Regions from separate parts of the Halomonas sp. MES3-P3E genome, predicted to be linked through region 2. Evidence: riboswitches for the same ligand, from Rfam matches in the RefSeq annotation. Region 2 holds a riboswitch; each other region holds the start of a gene.
What was found. A riboswitch is a leader RNA that binds a small molecule or an ion and turns the genes downstream of it on or off. The one in region 2 is predicted to bind thiamine pyrophosphate.
Positions count from the first base shown of each region.

Region 1: linked by a shared signal. The riboswitch ahead of thiM (hydroxyethylthiazole kinase) and the one ahead of CXF87_RS04545 (sodium:solute symporter) in region 2 are both predicted to bind thiamine pyrophosphate.
Region 3: linked by a shared signal. The riboswitch ahead of tenA (thiaminase II) and the one ahead of CXF87_RS04545 (sodium:solute symporter) in region 2 are both predicted to bind thiamine pyrophosphate.

Region 1 is NZ_PJBT01000184.1:76,408-79,647, forward strand. Features, by position in the region: gene CXF87_RS14475 (DUF6164 family protein) at 1-354, opposite strand, end outside; gene gloA (lactoylglutathione lyase) at 364-900, opposite strand; gene CXF87_RS14485 (hypothetical protein) at 1,145-1,489, shown strand; TPP riboswitch at 1,544-1,642, shown strand; gene thiM (hydroxyethylthiazole kinase) at 1,666-2,475, shown strand; gene thiE (thiamine phosphate synthase) at 2,465-3,088, shown strand; gene CXF87_RS14500 (LysR family transcriptional regulator) at 3,085-3,240, shown strand, end outside.
Region 2 is NZ_PJBT01000015.1:61,543-64,782, reverse strand. Features, by position in the region: gene CXF87_RS04555 (hypothetical protein) at 1-323, opposite strand, end outside; gene CXF87_RS04550 (peroxidase-related enzyme) at 499-1,101, shown strand; TPP riboswitch at 1,145-1,252, shown strand; gene CXF87_RS04545 (sodium:solute symporter) at 1,242-2,621, shown strand; gene CXF87_RS04540 (sensor domain-containing diguanylate cyclase) at 2,685-3,240, shown strand, end outside.
Region 3 is NZ_PJBT01000020.1:77,684-80,923, forward strand. Features, by position in the region: gene thiC (phosphomethylpyrimidine synthase ThiC) at 1-1,078, opposite strand, end outside; gene tenA (thiaminase II) at 1,106-1,789, opposite strand; TPP riboswitch at 1,877-2,036, opposite strand; gene CXF87_RS06205 (hypothetical protein) at 2,463-2,786, shown strand; gene CXF87_RS06210 (FRG domain-containing protein) at 2,879-3,240, shown strand, end outside.

The sequences.
Region 1 (3,240 bases), on a different contig from region 2:
GCCCAGAAACGGCAGCAGCGTAAGAGCCGCAATAAGCCCCACGGCTAACAGCACCAGCACCACCTGCAGCGGGTGAGCGGCCAAGCGATGCCACAATGTTTCCGCGTCGCCCCGCTCAACCGCTGCTTGATGCTCACGCTGGACGCGGTCAAGGCGCTCCGCCTGATAGGCGTCTAGCGCGGCGATAGCCGCATCATGCTGATGTGGATTACGTAGCCAGATAGCATCGACCCCCAGGCGGAAAAAGCCCGCCTGGGTTTCATAGGTATCAAAGCCATGGTCGGCCAACAGGTCACGCACTTCCATGGCCTCTTCGTCGGTAACGTGGCGCAGCCGGAACAGTAGTTCAGCCATTGGCGTGCCTCATGCGTCGCTTTTACCCGCCATCAGGTCTGCCTGAATTACTTCGATCCAGTAGCCATCCGGGTCCTTAACGAAGATAACATCCTTCATTTTGCCCTGATCAGCGCGTTTTACGAAGGTGACGTCGTGCTCGTCAAACCATGCCTGTGCCGCTGCCAAATCCGGCACGTTAAAGCAGATGTGCCCAAAGCCCTGGGGCTCGGCATTGCCATCGTGATAGGCGAAATCTTCCTGGTTTTCAGTCCCCCAGTTGTGGGTCAATTCCAACAGCCCCTTCTGGCTAAACGTCCATACGGTACGCGCGTCAGTCTCTTCCGGCACGCTGTCGCTCGGCTCCACGTTGGCTAAAAAGTAGAGCGAGAACTGCATCTCCTCGAAATCCAGCCGCCGCAGTACCTGCATGCCAAACACTTTTGAGTAGAACGCCAGCGCCCGCTCGGGGTCTTTGACCCGCAGCATGGTGTGGTTTAAACGGAATCCTTGGGTTTGAGGCGGTGTATCGACGACACCAGGATGCTGCTCACCTTGAAAACTCATCACGCTCTCCTGTCGCTAATACTGTTCATTGACTCTATTGAGCCTCACATACCGCTTACCATGGGGGCTTTATTGCCAGAATGCTAGCCCTTACAAGCACGTAGGCAGTGTCGTATCGGGGCACCGGTAAGCGCACTAGCAATCCTAAACAAAAACCCTACACTTATTATCCATAAGATTTACAAAAGAAGTTCCCGCCACATGATCGATGCCCCTGATTGAGGGCGTCCTTCAGGAGGTTTTTATGACTGCGATTGATATGACGCTGGGTGATCACTTAACCCTCAAGCAACTTTCCAATGCGCTTCACAACGGCTTTTCGCCCATTGTTGAAGTGGAGTCGATGGATGGGATTTACAGAGTGCGCTTTCATCACGCTAACGGCGTGTCTGACCTCAGTGATAACAAAGGGCACGTCAGTACTTTTCTCGGCACGGGTGAAATCCGCGATACCTTAGGCCAACTTGGCTTGACCCACGGCGTGCTGACCTTCGCTGACCAGTGCGGTGACGAAATGATTGGGATAGAGGGGAAAGCCATAACGCCTGACGAGATGCTCACCTACGGCACGCGTATTTCGTTTCGTTAGATTGCCATCGTCTGTATCCAGGGGTTTACAGGGCTACTCCAGGCAAGGATAGTAAGCGCTCGACAGGGGCGCCCTCCGTTACGGTTGGGCTGAGACGCACCCTTTGAACCTGAACCGGATAACACCGGCGTAGGGAGTCATGGTACCGCTTACCACCTCCCCGCCGGGAGGATGCTATGACCCTACCTCCGCTTGGCGATTACCTTGCAACGCTGCGCGCAGTGACACCGTTAGTCCATTGCATGACCAATTATGTCGCCATGAACAGCACGGCCAACCTGTTGCTAGCCACGGGCGCGTCACCCGCAATGCTGCATGCTCCAGAGGAAGTGGCAGAGTTCACCGCTATTTCTGCCGGGCTGTCGATCAACATTGGTACCATCTCTGCCCACTGGGCGGACGCGATGTTGACCGCAGCGGCCACCGCCAGCCAGCACTCGATTCCCTGGGTATTAGATCCTGTCGCCGTTGGCGCGACCCGCTATCGACAATCGCTGTGCACGCGGTTACTCGCGTTAAAGCCTAGCGTGATTCGTGGCAATGCCTCTGAAATTCTGGCGCTTAATGGGTTAGCCAACCAAGGCCGCGGCGTGGACTCGACAGCTGCCGCCGACCAAGCCATAGACGCAGCGATAGCGCTAGCGCAAAAACATGGCTGCGTTGTCGCGATGACCGGTGAAAGCGACTGGGTGACGAATGGCACACAGCACTATCGTATTAACGGTGGCCACCCCTTAATGCCCCGTGTCACAACGTTAGGCTGCGGCCTTAGCGCACTGGTCACCGCCTTTGTTGCGGCCAACCGTGAAGCCCCGCTGGAAGCCACCGCCGCGGCGCTAGGCTGCTTTGCCGTCGCTGGCGAGCGGGCGGGCAGTACTGCTCAGGGCCCAGGCAGTTTCCAAGTCGCTCTGCTGGATGCGCTTTATCAACTTACCCCTGACGACCTCTCTGCTCATACTCAGTTGGAGTCACTCCATGCCGTATGATCTATCGCTTTATTTGGTGACCGACACTGCGCTTTGCGACGATTATGGCCTAGAGCAGACGGTTGAAGCAGCGGTAAGAGGTGGTGTGACCATCGTGCAGCTACGCGATAAGCATGCCAGCGATGAACAGATGGTTACTCAGGCCAAGCGGCTAAAAGCACTGCTGGCAGGCACCGGGGTGCCGCTCATCATTAACGACCGTTTACAGGTAGCGCTAGAGAGTCAGGCAGATGGCCTGCATGTCGGTCAGAGCGATGCCGCTGTTCAGGAAGCACGCCGAGCGCTAGGTGAACAGGCGATTATTGGCCTGTCGATCAATACCCTCGCTCAGCTCCAAGCGGCGCCCATGGCGTTAATTGATTACGTTGGCATTGGGCCCGTGTTTGCAACAGTGAGCAAACAGGACCACGCCCAGCCTATCGGCTTTGGCGGCTTGGCTTCGCTGGTCAAAGCGTGCCCACTGCCCAGCGTGGCGATTGGTGGGTTGAAAGCTGAGCATGCCATTAGTGTGCAGCGGGCGGGAGCGAACGGATTAGCGGTGATTTCAGCCATTTGCGGCCAACCCGATCCTTTCCAGGCGGCACGCGCCTTTCAGGTCGCTGCTGCGTCATGAACCAAATAGAGCATATCGTTGCTTTCGTGCGAGTCGCCGAGCTGGGTAGCTATACCCGGGCAGCTGAAGCACTCGATATTTCGCGTACCCGCGTGTCGCGTCAGGTCATGGCACTGGAGAAGGCACTCGGGGCGCGACTGATACAGCGCACT
Region 2 (3,240 bases):
ATGGCGGTTTGGTCAGCAGGTAAAGGTGTGTTGTGCTTGGAGGCGTGTTCAAAATCCTGCACTGCTCGTTTGAAGTCAGAAACGTTACTGAGGGTGTAGTCGACATGCTGAAGATCGTCGGGCTCAAACCCACCATTTTCCCAGCCATGAATGACTCTCAAGGTCATTTGGCCCCGCGTCATGGGGCGGGCCAGTAACATATGCAGCATGATCCGAATATGTAGCTGGCGCTCATCCGTATCATTTTCAAACGCTTGGTAGGGGTCAGAAAACAGTTCGTTTAGACGACCGGAGATGTGTTCTTTTGCTTCGTTATGGCTCATGTCAGTGTCCCTTTGAACGAACTGATTATTAAGCGTTATGCGCGTTTTATTGCAGGTCGTTACATCAGTATGGCGAGCAGGGCCGCTAATTAAAAGTCACTTAAGTTAGCGTTTTGTTACGTAAAGGCTAAGTCGTTTTTATGAGATGGTTAAACTTAACAATAAAGAGGTGATTATGTCTGCTCCATTAAGCCGTTTTAATGTACCAGAAACGTTAGATGATCTGCCCGACGATATTCGCCATACTATTTTGGCCGTCCAGGAAAAGGCAGGGTTTGTGCCTAATGTATTTTTAATGTTGGCCCATCGTCCTGCTGAGTTTCGTGCTTTCTTTGCCTACCATGATGCGCTAATGGAGCGTGAATCTGACACGCTCACTAAAGCCGAGAAAGAGATGATTGTGGTCGCTACCAGTGCGCGCAATCGCTGCTTGTATTGCGTGGTGGCGCATGGGGCACTGGTGCGCATATACAGCAAAGACCCGCTGCTTGCGGATCAGGTCGCCATCAACCATCGCGTGGCACCGATTAGTGAGCGCCACTGCGTCATGCTCGACTTTGCCATGCATTGTGCCATTGATGTCGGTGAAATGACCGATGAGTGGCGCACGCGCCTGCGGCAAGAAGGCTTTAGCCAAGAGGACTGCTGGGATATAGGCGCCATCGCGGCGTTTTTTGGTCTGTCGAATCGATTGGTCACCCTGGCGGGTACGCCGCCCAATGCGGAGTTCTATTTGATGGGGCGAGTGCCCCGCGCAGAGGCTGCCAACACACCTTAAACTTTACTAAGACGCGTTTTTGGTTGACGATACCGTCTTCATTCACTGTCGCCAGGGGAGCCCTGCTTGCAAGGGCTGAGAATGCGCGCTGCGCAGACCCTGGAACCTGATCCGGTTCGTACCGGCGGAGGAAGTGCGACATGCTATATCTGACGTCAGCCGTGCTTGGCGCGGCGCTGTGCTGCTTTGCTTATTTAGGTCTACGGGCTCGCTGGGTGGATGGCCCCGTTGATGATTATGTGACGGCTCGCAACTCACAAACAGCTTCAACCCTTGGTCTCTCCTTTCTTGCCTCCGGCATGGGGGCGTGGATACTCTTTGCCCCGCCCGAAATTGGTGCCTTTGTTGGCCCCCTCGCATTAGCAGGTTATGCGCTCGGGTCGGCACTGCCGTTTATTGTGTTAGGGCTCTACGGGCCAAAAATTCGCCGTGCGTTGCCGGAAGGGCGCAGCATCGCCGAGTTTGCAGAAGCGTGCTATGGCCCAGGCGTGCGGCGCTGGGTAACGTTAGTGTCGGTTGGCTATATGGCCTGCTTCCTGGCAGCGGAGCTCACCGCCATAGGGGCCATCACAGCGCTATTGTCAGATGTGCCGCCCGCGCTGGTGATTATTGGCGTTGCCCTCACCACTCTGGTGTATACGGCGGTTGGCGGTTTGCGCGCCAGCCTTGCCACGGACCGGTGGCAGGCATGGCTGTTGCTAGCGCTTCTGTTGGCGGTGGGTAGCGTTACGTTATGGCGCCTACCCACAATGCCTAGCGAGGCAACGCTGCCTTCCATCCCCGTTACCAGCGCGCTGAGCGTTGCGTTAACGCTGGTCATCGCCGTCACCGCAGCGAACCTTTTCCACCAGGGGTATTGGCAGCGTGTTTGGGCGGCAAGGGACGATCAAAGCCTGGGCCGTGGCGCTTGGCTAGGCGGCGGTATGACCGTCGTAGTCGTGATGCTAATTGGTGGTTTGGGCATGCTGGCGACAATGAGTGGGGTCCCCCTTGGCGAGCCGCCGATGCCGTTTTTCGCTCTGTTAACGGGGGCCCCAGCTTGGCTGACACTCCCCGCTTTAGTGCTGGCAGTCACTTTGGTAGCCTCCAGTGTTGATACGTTACAAAATGGTATCGCTTCCCTGGTGGTGTCGCGCAGCGAACGGCGGGGTGTTTCCATTGCCGCTGCCCGTTGGGTCACGATTGGATTGATGATACCGGTGGTAGTGATTGCTTTGCAGGGGTTGTCAGTACTGCGGCTGTTCCTGATTGCTGACTTACTGTGTGCCGCCATTGTGGTGCCTGTGCTGCTAGGTCTGTGGCAACGCATGACCCCTTTTTCGGCTGTTGCGGGAGGTGTTGCAGGATTGCTGGGCGCCATTATTCCAGGGTGGTTCAGTCAGGGCAGTCTCATCGCGGGAGTGATAGCTGCCAGTTTCCCGGGCAGTATTCCTACGCTGGGGCCGTTTGTCGGTGCGATAGTCGCCTCTACGCTGGTTAGTGTGTTGCTCGCGAGTATGAGTCAAAACAATAAGCAGTAAGCAGGAAAGTGCTGGTCGCGATATGCTGGTAGACCTACACCTCCCTGAATGGGTGACATGACAATGAGCTACCCCACAGCATCTAATGAAGAGGCGCGGTTAGCCGCTCTTTATGAGCTTGAACTATTAGATACCCCGGATGAACCGGCGTTTGACCGCGTCACCAGGTTGGTTGCCCAGTTACTGAATGTGCCTATCTCAACGATCACGTTGATTGATGCTGAGCGTCAGTGGATTAAGTCGCGCGTGGGCGTGGAAACCCGCGAGACAGGTCGAGATGTGGCTTTTTGCGCTTATACAGTGACGGCCTCAGAGCCGTTAATTGTTGAAGATGCACGCAAGGACCCTCGCTTTGCGCAAAACCCCCATGTGACCGCCCCGAATGGGATTCGCTTTTATGCGGGTATTCCGCTGTGCACCTCCAATGGACTTGCGTTGGGATCCCTCTGCGCGATTGATATTAAACCTCGTACTCTTAGTGAGCAGGAACTGGCGGCTTTGAAAGATTTAGCGGCGATTGTGACTGATGAAATTCGCCTGCGTGAACGGCTGATCCGAGAGAGAAAAAAAGCACAGGAATCTCAGCGAGCGTTGAGCGAGCTTCATTACAGCATGGAGT
Region 3 (3,240 bases), on a different contig from region 2:
GGTACAAACACCACTTGGCCATGATCGAGCCGCCGCGGCTGACAATGCCGGTGACCCGCTTGGCGGTGAGCGGCACATAGCGTAGCAGCACCCCTGCATGAATGGTGAAGTAGTCCACACCCTGTTCGGCCTGCTCGATCAGCGTATCGCGGAAGACTTCCCAGGTGAGGTCTTCGGCCACGCCATTGACCTTCTCCAGCGCCTGATAGATAGGCACCGTACCAATCGGCACCGGCGAGTTGCGCAGAATCCACTCGCGGGTTTCGTGGATGTTCTGCCCGGTGGAGAGATCCATAATGGTATCCGCGCCCCAGCGGATACCCCAGGTCATCTTATCCACTTCCTCCTCAATGGAAGACGTTACCGCCGAGTTACCCAAGTTGCCGTTGATCTTGACCAGAAAGTTGCGGCCAATGATCATCGGCTCGCTTTCAGGGTGGTTGATGTTGTTGGGGATAATCGCCCGCCCGCGGGCCACTTCTTCGCGCACGAACTCTGGGGTGATCTCCTCCGGCAAGCTGGCGCCAAAGCTCTGGCCTTTATGCTGGTGGCCCAGAATCCGCTCAACTTCAGCGGTACCCAGCGTTTGGCGACGCTGGTTTTCGCGCAGGGCAATAAACTCCATTTCCGGGGTGATAATGCCCTGGCGGGCGTAGTGCAGTTGGGTCACGTTTTGGCCCACTTTAGCCCTGCGCGGGGTGCGGGTTAAATCAAAGCGCAGCTGGGCAAGAGTGGGGTCGTTGGCGCGGCGGTTGCCGTACTCAGACGTAAGGCCTGATAGAAATTCGGTGTCGTCCCGCGCTTCGATCCAGGCACGACGTAGCTCCGGTAAGCCACGGCGTAGATCAATTTGGGCATCGGGGTCGGTGTAAGGGCCGGAGGTGTCGTATACCAGCAGCGGCGGGTTCTCTTCATCGATGCCGGTGGTTTTGGTCGGTGACAGGGTGATCTCCCGAAACGGCACACGGATATCCGGCTGGGAGCCTTCGATGTACACCTTCCGTGAGCCGGGCAGCGGCTGAATGGCGGCGGCATCGACCTCGGCGGTTTCGGCTAGAAAATGGCTTGTTTTGCTCATTGGTAGGTTCCTTTTAGTTGTTAGTCATTAATGTCTGAGGTCTTCATCTATTAGCTCTAGGCCCATCTGCCAGAAGTCGATTTCCAGGCGAGTGGCATCGCGGAAGATCTTGCTCAGTTCGGCAAAGCGGGCGGGAGTAACGTCGGCAAGGCGGGCATTCAGCCATTCAAGCTCCGCCTGCATGGCGGCCTGAAACTCCTCGCCTTCGTACATGGCAATCCAGGCGTCATAAGGGTTTTGTGTGCCGCGCAGGGTGGTAGGCTGGGCGTTGAGCCAGTTGGCGATTTCGCCGTAGCCGACCAGACAGGGAGCCAGCGCCACATGCAAATCAAGCAAGTCGCCTCGGTTGCCGGTATCCAATACGTATCGGGTGTAGGCAAGCGTTGCGCGGGCTTCGGGAAGCTCCTCCAGTTCTTGCTCGGAAATCCCCCACTCCTGGCAAAAGCCCACGTGCAGACCCAGCTCCACATCGACAATGGCTTTTAAGCCTTCGTGGGCTTGGCGAAGATCGGCGAGGGTGGGGCTTTTATAGGCAGCCAGCGCGTAGGCGCGGGCGAAGTGGATCAAAAACAGGTAGTCCTGCTTTAAATAGTGGCGAAACGACGCTTCAGGCAGCGTGGCGGTGCCTAGTTGGCGCACAAAATCGTGCTCAATATAGGCGCGCCAATCGTCCTGGCAGGCGGTGGTGAGATCAGTAAAGCGGTAGCCCATGTTGCCTCCGGTAGTAATGATCCGGAGGGCAGGCGGGAAAGATCGAGAAAATGGCGCAGAGAGGTGGCGTGCAATCGTGAGAGCTAGCCATGGCCATCGCTTGATCCCTACGCCGGTACCCGTGCAGCGAACTTATGAAAGCCGCAGCACATTAGCCGGATCAGGTTCAGCGGGACCAGCGCTCGGTAGCCAAAAGCTCACCCTGCGCCATCTCAGCCGGATATCACCGGCACCCCGTCAAGCTGTTCGTTGGTGGAGTGTAGGAGGTGGGTGGGGTGGATGCAAGGGCTTGTTGTGGGGTTGGAGAACCACCTAAGGACATTTGTTTTGGATGGACTGCCGAAATTTTCTTTGCTACCTGTAGAATCAATGGGGTAGAGTTAATTTTGGTAGCTGTTTAGTCTCAATCAATATGCCCTTTCGTTCATCGATATCATGCAGTGGGGCTTAGAATCCCTGTTATGCAGGAAGAGATGAATTTGGACGAGAGAACGTAATGAATAGTCCGAGCAAGAATTTCATAGAAGCATGTTTGCACACCTTGATAATCGTACACCTTTTCACCTTCCAAAATGAATTGGCGTCAAAAGTTTACTTTTTTTCCTGGCTTTAGTTTTTTGCTTGTTAACGTTTTTACGGCAGAATATTTTCCTAACTTGTTAGAATTGGCTGGATGGTCGAAAAAAAAATCTTTAGGACAATAGCTGATGTTCTTGCTTTAGCTTTTTCTCTTTATCTTGCATACGGAACCTCGGTTCTAGCCCCGGTAATGCAGTTTTTATTAAAGACACAAATAGAACAGACTAGTTCTATTCCTCCTGGTTTTGATCAAGAAGGAATAGAGAGGAGTCAGGAGCTTAATAGAAAGATGATAGAGGTTTGGGGGAACTTAGAAGTGGCTCCTTTTGACTTGAGTGTAGTTGCCTTCGGTATTCTTTTTTATGTTATATCCAGAGGGTTCTGGGGGCTATGGCTTTTATATAAAAGGTTTGCATAATTAAGTCGCGCCATGCGGACGTACTAAAGTCCGACGATGCGCTTCTCGTTATGCTTTATGAATCGGTCGAACCTTTAGATTAGAGATATAGAATGGAAAAAAACTGGGAGAATTATAAAAAGTGGATTGCTGAAGCTACTCGTATAGGGCAACGATATTATTATCGTGGGCAAAGTGAAGTCTCGTGGAAATTGAAAACATCATTTCACCGAAATTCAGAGCTAAAGGGGATATCACTTTCTCATTATTTTGATAAAATAATGAAAGATGTCAATTATCAATTTGCTGCTTTTGATGCGCCCGTTAACTTTCAAGATAATGTGGAATATTTAACCTTTCTGGGCAAGTTACAGCATCATGGTTTTCCTACGCCATTGTTAGATTGGACGTTGTCTGGTTATGTGGCAGCATTCTTTGCTTTCAAAGGCGCTCCTTTGAAAGCAAAGCCTAGCGA